One region of the Stenotrophomonas sp. YJH_SMC_64 genome, then DNA from elsewhere that is predicted to be linked to it. Evidence: riboswitches for the same ligand, from Rfam matches in the RefSeq annotation. Region 1 holds a riboswitch; the other holds the start of a gene.
What was found. Region 1 has a riboswitch for glycine ahead of AC5P9L_RS03900 (trimeric intracellular cation channel family protein). Riboswitches for the same ligand answer to the same signal wherever they lie in the genome.
Positions count from the first base shown of each region.

Region 2: linked by a shared signal. The riboswitch ahead of gcvP (aminomethyl-transferring glycine dehydrogenase) and the one ahead of AC5P9L_RS03900 (trimeric intracellular cation channel family protein) in region 1 are both predicted to bind glycine.

Region 1 is NZ_JCAFUN010000003.1:135,643-143,310, forward strand. Features, by position in the region: gene AC5P9L_RS03875 (MarR family winged helix-turn-helix transcriptional regulator) at 1-501, shown strand; gene AC5P9L_RS03880 (DNA alkylation repair protein) at 498-1,238, shown strand; gene AC5P9L_RS03885 (DUF6616 family protein) at 1,286-1,624, shown strand; gene AC5P9L_RS03890 (hypothetical protein) at 1,737-1,994, shown strand; gene AC5P9L_RS03895 (3-deoxy-7-phosphoheptulonate synthase) at 2,290-3,363, shown strand; gene AC5P9L_RS03900 (trimeric intracellular cation channel family protein) at 3,532-4,149, opposite strand; glycine riboswitch at 4,232-4,337, opposite strand; glycine riboswitch at 4,351-4,440, opposite strand; gene AC5P9L_RS03905 (GIY-YIG nuclease family protein) at 4,481-4,756, shown strand; gene AC5P9L_RS03910 (hypothetical protein) at 4,778-5,320, shown strand; partial or broken gene AC5P9L_RS03915 (nuclear transport factor 2 family protein) at 5,389-5,514, shown strand; gene AC5P9L_RS03920 (hypothetical protein) at 5,550-6,005, shown strand; gene AC5P9L_RS03925 (NAD(P)/FAD-dependent oxidoreductase) at 6,097-7,377, opposite strand; gene AC5P9L_RS03930 (NYN domain-containing protein) at 7,501-7,668, shown strand, end outside.
Region 2 is NZ_JCAFUN010000017.1:72,195-79,862, reverse strand. Features, by position in the region: gene AC5P9L_RS18010 (catalase) at 1-227, opposite strand, end outside; gene AC5P9L_RS18005 (helix-turn-helix transcriptional regulator) at 342-1,064, shown strand; gene AC5P9L_RS18000 (amino acid permease) at 1,147-2,514, shown strand; gene AC5P9L_RS17995 (VOC family protein) at 2,618-3,028, shown strand; gene gcvP (aminomethyl-transferring glycine dehydrogenase) at 3,087-5,954, opposite strand; glycine riboswitch at 6,017-6,119, opposite strand; gene AC5P9L_RS17985 (multidrug effflux MFS transporter) at 6,419-7,645, shown strand.

The sequences.
Region 1 (7,668 bases):
ATGATCGAAGCCAAGCACCATGCCCTGATCGAGGAAGCGCAGCGACGCGGTCACGCCAACATCGCGCCGCTGCGCCTGTGTTTCCAGCTGCTCTCGCTGTCCTCGTCGATCGATCGCGACTGCGCCGCGCGGCTGGCACCGCATGGGCTCAGCGAGGGTCGCTTCATCGTGCTGTTCCTGTTGCACGGGGCCGGTGGCGCACTGCCGCCGCATGTGCTGGCCGAACGCGCCGGCGTGACCCGCGCCACCATCAGCGGCCTGCTCGACGGCCTGCAGCGCGAAGGCCTGCTGCAGCGTCGCAACGATGACGGGGATGGCCGCCGCCTGCAGATCGTGCTGACCGCACCGGGAAAGCGTTTGGCCGAATCGCTGTTCGAGCAGCACACGCAATGGATCGGTGGGCTGTTCAACGGCCTGGATGCTGATGAACAGCAGCAGCTGTCACAGCTGCTGCACAAGGTCTGGCAGCACACGGACGCCGGGCGGGAATCCGCAGCATGAGCACGGCCATTCCTGCGGAACGCCGGCAAGCACTCAACACCGGCCGCGTCCCCGCCACCCATCTGGCAGAATGCCTGGCAGTGGATTTTGCCGCGCTGCTGCAGGTGGTGGCGCCTGCGCTTGCACCGGAGGCGCTGCAACGCATGCGGGACGCCTCAGGCAAGGGCATCACGCTGCGCATGGCCCTGGCTGCGCAACTGCTGCGTGAGGCGGGGCAGGGGGCGCCTGCGCTCTGGCAGCATCACAGCTCCGATACCGTGCGCGGCTGGGCCTGCTACCTGATCGGCAGCGATGCCCGCGCAACGCTGGCAGGGAAGCTGCAGCAGATGCGCACACTGGCCGATGACCCCCATTTCGGTGTGCGCGAATGGGCGTGGCTGGCACTACGCACGGACATCGTTGCCGCACCACTGCAGGCGCTGGAGCACCTGCAACCGTGGTCACAGGAAACATCGCCGTACCTGCGCCGCTTCGCCTGCGAAGCACTGCGTCCGCGCGGTGTCTGGGCCACGCATATCGCACTGTTCAAGCAGCACCCGGAACATGCATCCGCGCTGCTGGAAGCACTGGCCGACGATCCGGAACGCTATGTGCAGGATTCGGTCGGAAACTGGCTCAACGATGCCGGCAAGACCCAGCCGCAGTGGCTGCGCCAGCTGTGTACGCGTTGGCAGCATGAGCGCCACAGCGACGCCAACGCCTACATCCGCAAACGCGCGCTGCGCTCGCTCCGGTAGTGCCGGCCGCTGGCCGGCAACCCCCGAACCCTCAAGGAAGAACCACCATGTCGCACACCTTCATCGAGCTCTACACCGCCACCCCTGCCTGGACCACACTTCCGCCCGAGCAGCGGAATGCCTTCTTCGCCCGTATCGGCGCCGGCATGCAGCAGTTCGATCCGGTCCGCATCACGCCGCTGGCGATGGGCCGCGTTGCCTCGGGCGTACCGCACGGCAGCGATGAGCAGTTCTATGCGGTCTGGCGCTGCGCAAGCCGCGAGGAGGTCGATGCGTTGATGGCCGGCATTGCCGCTACCGGCTGGCATGAGTACTTCACCACCACCCAGGCGGTAGGCGCGATGGACAGCATGGCCCAGCACCTTGCCGACCTGGCCGCCTTGTAGCGGGGCGGCAGACGCCGGCAGATCCCGGTGCTGGGCATGGGTGGCACATGCGCCTGTCACCCAGACGAGGTAAACAGGACATTGCCCATGTCCATCCGCAGGAAGGTCGATCATGCAGAGCACGCTCCAGGTCACGCTGTTCGGCCCTCTTGGCGACAGCCCGGCGTTGCAGTTGCCGGGGCTGGAGGGGCCGTCGGTGGCCATCCCGGAATCGGCCCTGCGGCGCTTGGTTTCCGATCTCTACACCGCGCGTTCCCTGCTCAACCCCGAGCAGCTGGACGAGGCCCGGCAGGAACTGGATCGCGTGCTGGAACGCTGGGCCGACATCCATGAGGGCCTGCTGCTGGACGTGGAAGTGCATGGCAAATGAGCGACGTTGCGTGGTTGCCGCCGCGTGGGCAGGGCCGGCGCGCATCTCGCTGAACCGCGTCCCCAGTTGCGGATGAAACATTTTGCACTGCGCAAAAGCTGTGCTATCAATACAACCCATGAACGCAGCCGCCACCCGCTTTTACTGGTATTACTTTCCGAAGCCACTGGCGGAGGAAGGACTGCGCTCACCCTGAAGAAAGCTTCAGACGCATTCCCGAAAGCCGCCAGCGAACCTGGCGGCTTTTTTCATGCCGCCACGCTGGGGACCCCCAACGTTCCGGAGACCTCCCCCAATGCCCCCGCACACCGACGACCTGCGTATCCGCACCATCGAACCGCTGACACCGCCTGCCCAGCTGCTGGCGATGCTGCCGTGTGACGATGAAGCCTCCGACACCGTCAGCGCCTCACGCGCGGCCCTGCACCAGATCCTGCATGGCCGTGACGACCGCTTGGCGGTGGTGGTTGGCCCATGCTCGATCCACGACCCGAAGGCCGCCATCGAGTACGCCCAGCGCCTGAAGCCGCTGCGTGACGCGCTGGCCGGGGAACTTGAAATCGTGATGCGCGTGTACTTCGAGAAGCCGCGCACCACGGTGGGCTGGAAGGGCCTGATCAACGACCCGGACCTGGATGGCAGCTTCAGGATCGACAAGGGCCTGCGCATTGCCCGTGGCCTGCTGCGCGACATCAACAAGCTGGGCCTGCCGGCCGGTGTCGAGTTCCTCGACGTGATCTCGCCGCAGTACATCGCCGATCTGGTGGCCTGGGGCGCCATTGGTGCGCGCACCACCGAAAGCCAGGTGCACCGCGAACTGGCCTCGGGGCTGTCGTGCCCGGTCGGCTTCAAGAACGGCACCGATGGCAACGTGAAGATCGCCGCCGACGCGGTGGGTGCGGCGTCCAATCCGCATCACTTCCTGTCGGTCACCAAGCAGGGCGGCACCGCCATCGTGTCGACCACTGGCAACCCGGACTGCCATGTGATCCTGCGCGGCGGCAAGCAGCCGAACTACGATGCAGGCAGTGTCGCCGAGGCCTGCCAGGCGCTGGCCAAGGCCAAGCTGCCGACTCGTCTGATGATCGACGCCAGCCATGCCAACAGCCTGAAGAATCCGGACAACCAGCCGAAGGTGATCGAGGACATCGCTGTTCAGTTGGAAGACGGTGAACAGCGCATCGTCGGTGTGATGATCGAGAGCCATCTGGTCGGTGGTCGCCAGGAACTGGTGGAAGGCCAACCGCTGGTCTACGGGCAGAGCATCACCGATGGCTGCATCGACTGGGACACCACCGTGACGGTGCTGGAGCGACTGGCCGCGGCCGTGCGCGCCCGTCGCGACGTGAAGGTGTCCGAAGCCGCTTGAGTGCGGCACGTGTGTGGATGGCGGCCAGCGCCTGCGGGGGTGCGGCCGCGATCAGGGCCGGTCGGAGTTGGAGTCCGGCCCATCTGCACCGGCGATGCGCCTGGCGCTGCGCATGAGCGACAGCGCCAGGTACATCGCCGGGGTGGTGCGGATTCCGCCGCGCGAACCTCAATGCACTTCGTCGTGGTACACGAACTTCGGCATTTCCCAGCGGTAGTGGATCGCCAGCAGGCGCAGCGCGAAGCCGCCGCCGAGGCAGCACAGGATCGCGGTGGCGTCGGCCACGCCCCAGTGCAGCAGCAACAGGTAGGCCGCGCCGGTCAGCAGCGCGATGATCGCGTACAGCTCCTTCTGGAAGATCAGCGGCACCTCGTTGCAGAGGATGTCGCGCAGCACGCCGCCGAACGCGCCGGTCAGCATGCCGGCGATCAGCACGATCGGCATCGCATGGCCGGCTTCGCGCGCGATCGAGCAGCCGATCAGGGTGAAGGCGATCAGGCCCAGCCCGTCGAGGACCAGGAAGGTGCGGCGGAAGTGGTGCATCCAGCGTGCGACCCAGGTGGCGATCAGCGCCGCGCACACGGTGAAGCCCAGGTACTCGGGATGCTTCACCCAGCCCAGCGGATAGTGGCCGAGCAGGATGTCGCGCAGTGAACCACCACCGAGGGCGGTGACGCAGGCGATCATGACCACGCCGAACAGGTCCATGCGGCGGCGGCCGGCGGACAGTGCGCCGGTCATGGCTTCGGCGGAAATGGCGATCAGGTAGATGATGGACAGCAACATGGGGCAGGCTCCGAACGCGGTGGGGCCGGCCATGCGCGGACGCCGCCATTGCCTGCGCAATGACGGGATGACGATGACCGGTGCCGCTCCCGCTGTCCTTTTGCCTGAGAGTTCAGCGGCATGGGCCGCGTGCCCCTTCGGCGGATCGTCCCGGGCATGCCCGGTGACCTCTCTCCAGCTCGGCGAGTCGAATGCATGGTTGGTGGGATTCCAGCCCACCGGCCTGAGCGATCATGGGAGCCTGCGCCTTCGGCGGGCGCCAGCGCGGCGCCTCTCTCCTGCATTCGGGCGCCAGTATATCCGCTGCAGTGCAGCACGGCATAATCCGGGCATGGCCCCGTCCCTCCGCCCGTGGTTCCTGTACCTGCTCGAATGTCGCGATGGCAGCTATTACGCCGGCATCAGCACCGACGTGGACGCGCGTTTCGCCGCCCATCAGGCTGGCAAGGGCGCGCGCTACACCCGGGCCCGGCCGCCGCTGCGGGTGCTGGCCGTGCGCGAGTACCCGGACCGGGCCGCCGCGTCACGGGCCGAGTGGCAACTCAAGCAGCAGCCGCGCGAACGCAAGCTGGCCTGGCTGCAGGCGCCGGATCCCGCGCTTCTGTAGAGCCGAGCCCACGCTCGGCTGTTGTTGCTGCTGCCTGATGGTGAAGCCGAGCATGGACCCGGCTCTACAGTAGATCCACGCCATGCGTGGATGGGCGCTTCCAGTCATGCCATGATCGCCACACCCATCGACACATGGATCCGTCCGATGAAGAACTGCGGGATACTGCTGTTGACTGCCTGCGCGGCCCTTCTGGCCTGCACCCAAGCACCGTCGCCACCGCCACTGCAGCATGGGCAGATCGGCACCGCTGCTGAGCTGGCTGCGTATGGCCCGAGGACACCCGAACCGATCCACCTGCGTCGTGACCGGGTCCCTCCCGATCTGGTCGATCTGATCCCGTTCGCGGAAAAGTGGGGGATCGGCGATGACGTGCTTCGCAATGAAATGCGGGAGCGCGCCACTGACGCGGAAAAGCAGGCATTGACGGATGCGCTGGCGGGGCGCCATGCGCGCATCACCGCCTGGTTGGACAGCTTCCCGCAGGGGCAGCCCATGTCTGAAGAAGCCGCTGCGTTCATGTACATGCAGCTGGGCACCGACGAAATGGGCCTGATGCCGTAGATCCACGCCATGCGTGGATGCGGCTTGCATATGCCATGATCGCCCAGCCCTCAGCGCTGGAGACCCGGATGTCCACCGTCGCCCTGTTGTTCGCTCTCTCCGCGTCAACCAGTCCCGCTGCCGACCCGGCCACCCTCGCGGCCATCGAAGCCACCTGCCATGACTACGTCGACGGCCAGCTGGAGGCCGACCCGTTGTGGTACCCGAAACCGAAGGCGAAGTGAGCACGATGCGTGCCGCCGGTAAGGCATGGGTCTCCGTCGTCGTACTGGCCGCCGGCATCGCACTGCTGCCTGGCCTGCTGTACCTGCTCGGGCTTGCCCTGGTGGGCGGTTGGCCGAAGCCAGCAGACCGTGCGCCCAGTGGTGTGGCTGCGTGCAGCAGTGAACCACGAACAGGATTTCAGCCGATGAATCCCTGGAGTTTCGCTGCGCAGTTCTTCGACGACGACGCGATGAAGAAGAAGGTGCCAGAGGTGGAACGGGAGGCGTTCTGGATTGCCCGCCGCCATCTTTGGCGGCAGCCACGGCACGACATGCTGCGCTGGCATCTGAGCAGCACGGCACTGACGATCTGGATTACCCGCAACTGGAGTGCCGCGCAGATTGCCGACACCGCAAGGAAGGAGGACTTCTGCCGCGCATGGTCGAAACGGCGGGTGCCCGGCGGCCCGATGAAGCGGTAGATCCACGCCATGCATGGATGATGTTGACGGAGTCAGAGCCCTTTCCTGCGGAGAGGGGACGGACCGCGCGGCAGCCGGCCAGCGGCCGGCACTACCGCCGGGGTCGCCGGTCTTCCTGGTCATCACCGAAGATGATGCGCGCGCTGCGCTGGTAGCTCCAGTACGCCACGGCCCAGTTCAGCAGCACTACGATGCGGTTGCGGAAGCCGATCAGGAAGAACACGTGCGCGGCCAGCCAGAACCACCAGGCCAGCACGCCCGACAGCTGCAGCCGGCCCAAGTGCACGATCGCGGCCATGCGACCGATGGTGGCCAGGTTGCCGTAGTCGGCGTACTTGAACGGGCCGGGCTCGGGCTTGCCGTGCAGGCGTGCGCGGATCACCTCGGCCACGTATTTGCCCATCTGCTTGGCAGCGGGTGCCACGCCGGGTACCGGCTTGCCGTCGGCCTGGCTCAGTGCGGCCAGGTCACCGGCCACGAACAGCTCCGGGTGATCGGGCAGGGTCAGGTCCGGTTGCACCGGCACGCGGCCGGCGCGGTCCAGCGGCACGTCCAGCGTGCGCGCCAGCGGTGAAGCGGCCACGCCGGCGGCCCAGACCACGGTGCGGGCCGGTACGAACTGGTCACCGAGCGTGAAGCCCTGGCTGTCGATGTCGCTCACCGGGGTACCGGTCAGCACTTCCACGCCCAGCTTTTCCAGCTGCCGCCGTGCTTTCAGCGAAAGCACTTCCGGGAACGAGGACAGCACGCGCGGGCCGGCTTCGACCAGCCGCACCTTGGCGCTGGCCGGATCAATGTGGCGGAACTCATTGCGCAGCGTATGCCGCGCGATCTCGGCCAGGGTGCCGGCCAGTTCAACACCGGTGGGACCGCCACCGACCACCGCGAAGCTCAGCCATGCGGCCTTCTTCGCCGGGTCCGGTTCCGCCTCGGCGCGCTCGAACGCCAGCAGCAGCTTGCGGCGCAGCGCGATCGCATCGTCCAGCGTCTTCAGGCCGGGCGCATCATCGGCCCACTGGTCGTTGCCGAAGTAGGCGTGGGTGGCGCCGGTGGCCAGCAGCAGGCTGTCGTAGTCCAGCGTGCTGCCATCGGCCATGCGGATCTGCCGGGCCTGCTTGTCGATGGCGACCACTTCGCCGAGGCGGACTTCCACGTTGCGCTGGTGGCCGAGGATATGGCGCAGTGGTGCAGCGATATCCGGCGCGGACAGGCCGGCGGTGGCCACCTGGTACAGCAGCGGCTGGAACAGATGATGGTTGCGGCGGTCGACCAGGGTGATGCGCATGCGCTCGCGGGCCAGGGCACGGGTGGCCCAGAGACCGGCAAAACCGCCGCCGACAACAACCAGGTGGGGAACGCGCTCGCGACTCATCGACTCACTCCAGTGGGGGCATTGGGGGAAGCGCCTGGCATCTTCGCACGGCGGCCGCCTGTCACGTCAGCGCCCGCGTGGATCGGCGATACTCGGGTTCAGGCAACCGCCCGCGAGGAGTCCATGAGCGAACCGGAAAAGCGCATCGCCCTGTTGATCGACGCCGACAATGCGCCGGCCTCGAAGATCGACGAGGTGTTGGCCGAAGTGGCCCGCTATGGGGTGGCCAACGTGCGCCGCGCCTATGGCAACTGGAAGAGCCCGCGACTGAAGGGGTGGGAAGCGGTGCTG
Region 2 (7,668 bases), on a different contig from region 1:
TGGTCGAAGTGGGTGATCTTCTCGCGCAGGATGAAGTCCTCCAGCAGCGTAGGCCCCCGAGGTCCCTGGCGCAGGGAGTTCTGGTTGTCTGCCACCGGGATGCCCTGATCGGTGGTCATCGCCGGATGACTGCCCCCGGCCTGCTGGTGCAGTTCATCGCCGTTGCCGCGGTGGTGGTTCTCGGCGTGGGTGGTTGCGCGCTTGCCGGTCGGCTTGCTGGCGGCCATTGACGTTGGCTCCGGATGCTCAAAGAGAACCACGACACTGGAACCGGGCCCGTTAAACCGAGGTCCGGCAAAGGTGAACGTACAGGCAAAAGCAGGCTCGGGTATGCTTGTTCCATGCGAGTCGAGCCCGCCGACATCGAAGCCCTGTTCGACGCCATCCCGGATGTGCTGTTCTTCATCAAGGACCTTCAGGGGCGTTACACCCACGTCAACCAGACCATGCTGCGGCGGCTGGGCCTGCGCGCCCGCAAGGACGTGATCGGGCGTACCGCGGCGGAGATCTACCCGACCGGGCTGAGCGCCGACTACGTGGACCAGGACGCCCGCGTGCTGGCCGGTGAGGTGATCGAGAACCTGATGGAGCTGCACCTGTTCGCCAACCGCGAACCGGGCTGGTGCCTGACCTGCAAGCGTCCGCTGGTGGTCGATGGGGCCATCGAGGGCCTGATCGGCATTTCCCGCGACCTTGGCCAGAAGGACAGCCTGGGTACCCAGTACGAGCAGCTGCGGCTGGCGCTGGCCCACCTCAACGCGCACTACGCCGAGAACGTGCGCATGCAGACCCTGCTGGACATCACCGGCTTTTCGCTGTCCAAGCTGGAGCGCAGCTTCCGCAAGGTGTTCCAGATGACCCCGCAGCAGGTGCTGACCCGGCTGCGGATCCAGATGGCCATGCACCTGCTGCACGGTGACGAGAGCATCGCCAGCATCGGCCAGGCCTGCGGTTTCAGCGACCAGAGCGCCTTTACCCGCAAGTTCAAGGCTGAAACCGGTTTCTCGCCGCGTGCCTACCGTGCCCGTATTGGTGGCAGTGTCGGAGAGCCGGCACTGGCCTGAGCCGCCTGCTGCGCTGTGCCTATCCCCGCGGGCATGGGACAGGGTAAGGTGTCGCCCCTGTAGCCCGCCGCCAGCCCTGCCGATGCCCAACTCGATTCCGACCGCTTCGCCGTCCCGCCTCGGACATTCGCTCAAGCCCCGCCAGCTGATCATGATGGGCCTGGGCAGCGCCATCGGCGCCGGCCTGTTCCTCGGCTCGGGCGTGGGTGTGCAGGCGGCCGGTCCGGCGGTCCTGGTGTCGTATCTGGTCGCCGGCGCGCTGGTGATCATCGTGATGAACGCTCTGGGCGAAATGGCGGCGGCCAAACCGACCAGTGGCGCGTTCTCGGTCTATGCCGCCGATGCCATGGGCGCCACCGCCGGTGCCACCGTCGGCTGGTTGTGGTGGGTGCAGCTGGTGATCGTGATCGCCGCCGAGGCGGTGGGAGCGGCCGGGCTGCTGGCCACGGTCTGGCCAGCAGTACCTGTACCGATGGCGGCGCTGGCCTTCATGCTGTTCTTCACCGCGATCAACCTGCTCGGGGTGAAGAACTTCGGCGAGTTCGAATTCTGGTTCGCCATCCTCAAGGTGGCGGCGATCCTGGCCTTCATCGCCATCGGCGTGGCGCTGCTGATGGGCTGGCTGCCGCAGGTGACCTCGCCGGGCCTGAGCAACTTCACCGAGCATGGTGGCTTCGCGCCGAAGGGCCTGGCGGGTATTGGCGCTGCACTGCTGGTTGTCGTTTTTGCCTTCGGTGGCACCGAGATCGTGGCCGTTGCGGCGGCGGAGACCGAAGATCCGGAGCGCAGCATCGCCCGTGCCATCCGCACCGTGGCGTGGCGCATCCTGGTGTTCTACATCGGCTCGCTGAGCGTGATCATCGCCGTCGTGCCGTGGACCAGCGAAGCGTTGAAGTCGCCGTTCGCCGCCGTGCTGGACATTGCCCGTATTCCGGGCGCCGGCACCGCCATCACCCTGATCGCGGTGATCGCGCTGCTGTCGGCACTCAATGCCAACCTCTACGGCGCCTCGCGCATGATGTATTCACTGGCGCAGCGCCGCGAAGCCCCGGCCGTGCTGGGCTGGACCGATCCGCGCCAGGTGCCGGTGATTGCCGTGCTGGCCAGCGTGCTGTTCGGTTTCGCCGCCACGGTGATGGAACTGCTGTTCCCGGACCGGGTGCTGCCGGTGCTGCTGAACATCGTCGGTTCCACCTGCCTGCTGGTGTGGACGCTGTCGCTGGTCTCGCAACTGGTGTTGCGCCGCCGCGCAGATCGCCTGGGTACCCGGCTGCCGTTCCGCATGGCGGGCTTCCCGTGGCTGACCTGCTGCGCGCTGGCGATCCTGGCGCTGATCTTCGGCCTGCTGCTGAGCGAGTCGCACACCCGCCTGCAGTTCCTGTCGATGGTGGCGCTGACCGCCACGATCGCCGCCGGCAGCGCCATCGCACGGCGCATGCGCGAGGCGTGACTGAAGCTGCCGGCCAGCGGCCGGCACTACCACGGGGGCTGCACATCTGCCGTGCCATCCTGATCGTGTGGGCCGTCATCGGCCCGTCGACCGGGAGTACCGCATGCTGCGCAGTCGCCCCTTCCTGATGTTTACCGGCCAGGCCGAGGCCGCGCTGGCCCTGTACGCCGAGGCCTTCGCCGATTTCCGCCTGCTGGCAATGCAGCGCCATCCGGACGGCGCCGGTGCCGGCGTGCCCGGGCAGGTCCGACAGGCCATCTTCCTGCTCGGTGGCACCCACTACCTGTGCTTTGACAGCCTGGACGTGCACGATTTCACCTTCAGCCCGTCGATCTCGCTGTTCGTCGAGTGCTCCGGCGCCGAGCAGTTCGAGCGCGCCGCGCGCGTGCTGGGCGAGGGCGGCCACTGGCTGATGCCGGTGGGCGACTATGACTTCAGCAACCGCTACGGCTGGGTGCAGGATCGCTTCGGCGTGTCGTGGCAGTTGAGCCTGGGGCAGATGCCGGACCCGTGATGCACAATGAGAACGGCCCGCTTGCGCGGGCCGTTCTCTTTACCGATGCCGCGAGGAATCAAGCCTCGACTTCATCATCCTTGTAGGCATCGACCGGGATGCAGGCACACATCACGTTCTTGTCGCCGTACACGTTGTCGACGCGTGCCACCGGCGGCCAGTACTTGCTCTGCTTCAGGCTGGCCAGCGGGAAGGCAGCCAGTTCGCGCGGGTAGGCGTGGGTCCACTCGCTGGCGGTCACCGCGGTGGCGGTGTGCGGCGCGTTCTTCAGCGGGTTGTCCTCGCGGTCCAGGCGGCCGTCTTCGATCGCGGTGATCTCCTCGCGGATCTGGATCATCGCGTCGATGAAGCGGTCCAGCTCGTGCAGCGATTCGCTCTCGGTCGGTTCGACCATCAGCGTGCCGGCCACCGGGAAGCTCAGGGTCGGGGCGTGGAAGCCGAAGTCGATCAGGCGCTTGGCGACGTCCTCGGCGCCGATGCCGCTGGTCTTCTCCAGCGGGCGTACGTCGAGGATGCACTCGTGTGCCACCAGGCCGTTGCGGCCGGTGTACAGGGTCTTGAAGTGCGGGGCCAGGCGCTTGGCGATGTAGTTGGCGTTGAGCTGCGCGACCTGGGTGGCCTTGCGCAGGCCTTCGCGGCCCATCATCGCGATGTACATCCAGCTGATCGGCAGGATCGAGGCGCTGCCGAAGCTGGCGGCGCTGACCATGCCGACCGGGCCGTTGTCACCCAGCTTGCCCGGCAGGAACGGGGCCAGGTGCTCCTTGACCGCGCACGGGCCGACGCCCGGGCCGCCGCCGCCGTGCGGGATGCAGAAGGTCTTGTGCAGGTTCAGGTGCGAAACGTCCGAACCCCATTTGCCGGGCTTGGCCACGCCGACCAGGGCGTTCATGTTGGCGCCGTCGGTGTACACCTGGCCGCCGTGCTGGTGGATGATCTCGCAGATCTCGACCACCTCTTCCTCGAACACGCCGTGCGTGGACGGGTAGGTCATCATGATCGCGGCCAGGCGGTCGCTGTACTTCTCGGCGTTGAGGCGGATGTCTTCCACATCGACGTTGCCGTTGGCATCGGTCTTGGTGACCACCACCTTCATGCCGCACATCTGCGCCGAGGCCGGGTTGGTGCCGTGCGCCGAATCCGGGATCAGGCAGATGTCGCGGTGGCCTTCGCCGCGCGAGCGGTGGTAGGCGCGGATCGCCAGCAGGCCGGCGTACTCGCCCTGTGCGCCGGAGTTCGGCTGCAGGCTGACCGCGTCGTAGCCGGTGCATTCGACCAGCATCGCTTCCAGCGTGTCGATCAGTTCCTTGTAGCCCAGCGCCTGGTCGGCCGGCACCAGCGGGTGGATCTGCGAGAACTCCGGCCAGGTCACCGGGATCATCTCGGCGGTGGCGTTGAGCTTCATGGTGCACGAACCCAGCGGGATCATCGTGCGGTCCATCGCCAGGTCCTTGTCGGCCAGCGAACGCAGGTAACGCAGCAGTTCGTGCTCGCTGTGGTGGGTGTTGAACACCGGGTGGGTCAGGAACGCGGACTGGCGCAGCAGGCCGGCCGGCAGCGCGTCGGCGGTGCTGGCATCCAGCGCGTCGACGTCCAGCGAGGCACCGAACACCGCAGCCACGGCGACGATGTCGGCGCGGGTGGTGGTCTCGTCCAGACTGATGCCGACCGAGTCGCTGTCGATCGCGCGCAGGTTGTAACCGGCGGCGCGTGCCTTGGCATGGATTTCATCGGCATGCACGCCGGTGACGTGCAGGGTGTCGAAGAAGTCGCCACCGACCTGCACGCCGGCATTGCGCAGCGCTGCGGCCAGGATCGAGGCCAGTCGATGGGTGCGGCGGGCAATGCGGGTCAGGCCTTCCGGGCCGTGGTAAACGGCGTACATCGAGGCCATCACCGCCAGCAGCACCTGCGCGGTACAGATGTTGGAGGTGGCCTTCTCGCGGCGGATGTGCTGTTCGCGGGTCTGCAGGGTCAGGCGGTAGGCCGGGTTGCCCTGGGCATCGATCGAAACGCCGATCAGGCGGCCTGGCATCGAGCGCTTGTAGGCGTCACGGCAGGCCATGAAGGCGGCGTGCGGGCCACCGAAGCCGAACGGCACGCCGAAACGCTGGCTGTTGCCGACCACGATGTCCGCGCCCCATTCGCCCGGGGCAGCCAGCAGGGTCAGGGCCAGCAGGTCGGTGGCCACGGCCACCAGGCCGCCGCGTGCGTGCACGGCATCGACCAGCGCCTTGTAGTCGCCGACCTGGCCGAAGGTGTCCGGATACTGCAGCAGCAGGCCGAAGGCTTCTGCTTCCAGCGCTTCGGCCGGGGTGCCGACGCGCAGCACGATGCCCATGGGCTCGGCGCGGGTACGCAGCAGTTCCAGGGTCTGCGGGTGCACGGCGTCGTGCACGAAGAAGGTGTCCGACTTCGACTTGGCCGAACGCTTGGCCAGGGTCATCGCTTCGGCGGCGGCGGTGGCTTCGTCCAGCAGCGAGGCGTTGGCGATTTCCATGCCGGTCAGGTCGGCGCACAGGGTCTGGAAGTTGATCAGCGCTTCCATGCGGCCCTGCGAGATTTCCGCCTGGTACGGGGTGTAGGCGGTGTACCACGCCGGGTTTTCCAGGATGTTGCGCAGGATCACGTTCGGCGTGTGGGTACCGTAGTAACCCTGGCCGATGAAGCTGCGCAGCACGGTGTTCTTGTCGGCGATCGCACGGATCTTCGCCAGTGCCTGCACTTCGGTCATCGACTCCGGCAGTGCCAGCGGTGCCGGCGACTTGATCTTGGCCGGCACGATGGCGTCGGTCATCGCATCCAGCGACGCGTGGCCGACGACGTCGAGCATCTGCGCGATCTCGGCGTCGTTGGGGCCGATGTGGCGCTCGACGAACGCGTTGTGGTGCTCGAGCTCACGCAGGGAAGGGGTGTTCTGGGACATGGCGAAGGATCCGTCAGGAAAGGGCACACGCACGGGCACAAGCCGCCGGTCGGCGGTCTGCGGGGCGCCCCTCTGTCCTTTTGCCTGAGAGTTTAAAAGCGCGGCGGACCGCAGCTTCGTGCCCCTTCGGCGCCGGATCGAACCGGTCTCTCCAGAGTTGTGTTACGGGTGGTATCGGGCCTGAGCGATTACGGGCGTTGCGCCTTCGGCAGCGGTATTCCGCTTCTCCCACCGTGTTGCCCGCCGATTATAGCCCGTTGCGGGCGCGGCGGCCGCCTTCGGTCCTGGAGGCCGCGCCTGAATGGCCGATGGCCCGTCCGTGCGTTTTGTGCACTGCTGCATGGCATCAGGCGCAATCCCCACCTATGATGGGCGGATACCCGAATTCATCTGGCGCCGTCCCTGCTGCAGGGGACCGGCGCCCGCCGTGCGTGCCGCGCATGGCCCTGCCGGACGCCTTTCCCATGACCGCCGCTGTTGCTCCCTCCACCCGCCGCATGGCCCTGCTGCTCGCCGGCCTGGCCATGTTCGGTCCGTTCTCGATCGACACCATCTTCCCGGCGTTCCCGCAGCTGGCCCAGCGCCTGGCTGTGGACGAGGTGGCGGTGCAGCAGACCATCAGCGTGTACCTGCTGTTCTACGGCCTGATGAGCCTTGCGCACGGCCCGCTGTCCGACGCCTGGGGCCGCAAGCGGGTGATTCTCGGTGGCCTGGTGGTGTTCGTCGGCGCTTCGGTCGGCTGCGCGCTGTCCACCGACCTGACCACGCTGCTGGCGTTCCGCGCGCTGCAGGGCCTGTCAGCGGGCGTCGGCATGATCGTCGGCCGCGCGGTGATCCGCGACCTGTACCACGGACACGACGCGCAGCGCCTGATGAGCCAGGTATCGATGCTGTTCGGCATCGCTCCGGCCATCGCACCGATCATCGGCGGCTGGATCCTGCTCAGTGGCGCCGGCTGGCCACTGATTTTCTGGTTCCTGGTGATGTTTGCGCTGCTCCTGCTGGCGGCCACCGCACGCTACCTGCCGGAAACCCATCCGGTGGAGGCACGGGTGCCGTTGTCACCGCGCGTGCTGCTGCGTGATTACGTGCGCATCGGTTTCAACCCGCGGTTCCTGCGCCTGGCGCTGGCCGGCAGCATCGGTTTCGGCGGCATTTTCCTGTACATCTCCTCGGCGCCGGTGTTCGTGATGCAGCACCTGCATCTGGGCGAGGGTGGTTTTGCCTGGCTGTTCATCCCCACCATCGGCGGCATGACCACCGGCTCGTTCCTGTCCGGGCGCATGGCCGGGCACACCACGCCCACCCGCCAGGTGTCCATTGGTTTCGGCCTGTGTGCGCTGTCGGTGCTGCTGAATGTCGGCTACGTGGCGCTGTCGCCGCAGTTCGTGCTGCCGTGGGCGGTGCTGCCGATCTTCCTGGGCGGCATGGGCATGGCATTGATCTTCCCGATCCTGGCGCTGGCGGTGCTGGACATGTACCCGCATCAGCGCGGCCTGGCCTCGTCGCTGCAGGCCTTCGTGCAGCTGATGATCAGCACGGTGGTGGCCGGCGTGGTGTCGCCGCTGCTCAGCGCCAGCCCGCTGCACCTGGCGCTGGGGCAGGCCGCGTTCTTCGCCGCCGGCTTCGTGTTCTGGTACTGGGAACACCAGCGTGAACGCGCGGCACAGGCGGCCTGCACGGGCCATTGAGCAGCGCGCAGGGGTAGGGCCGG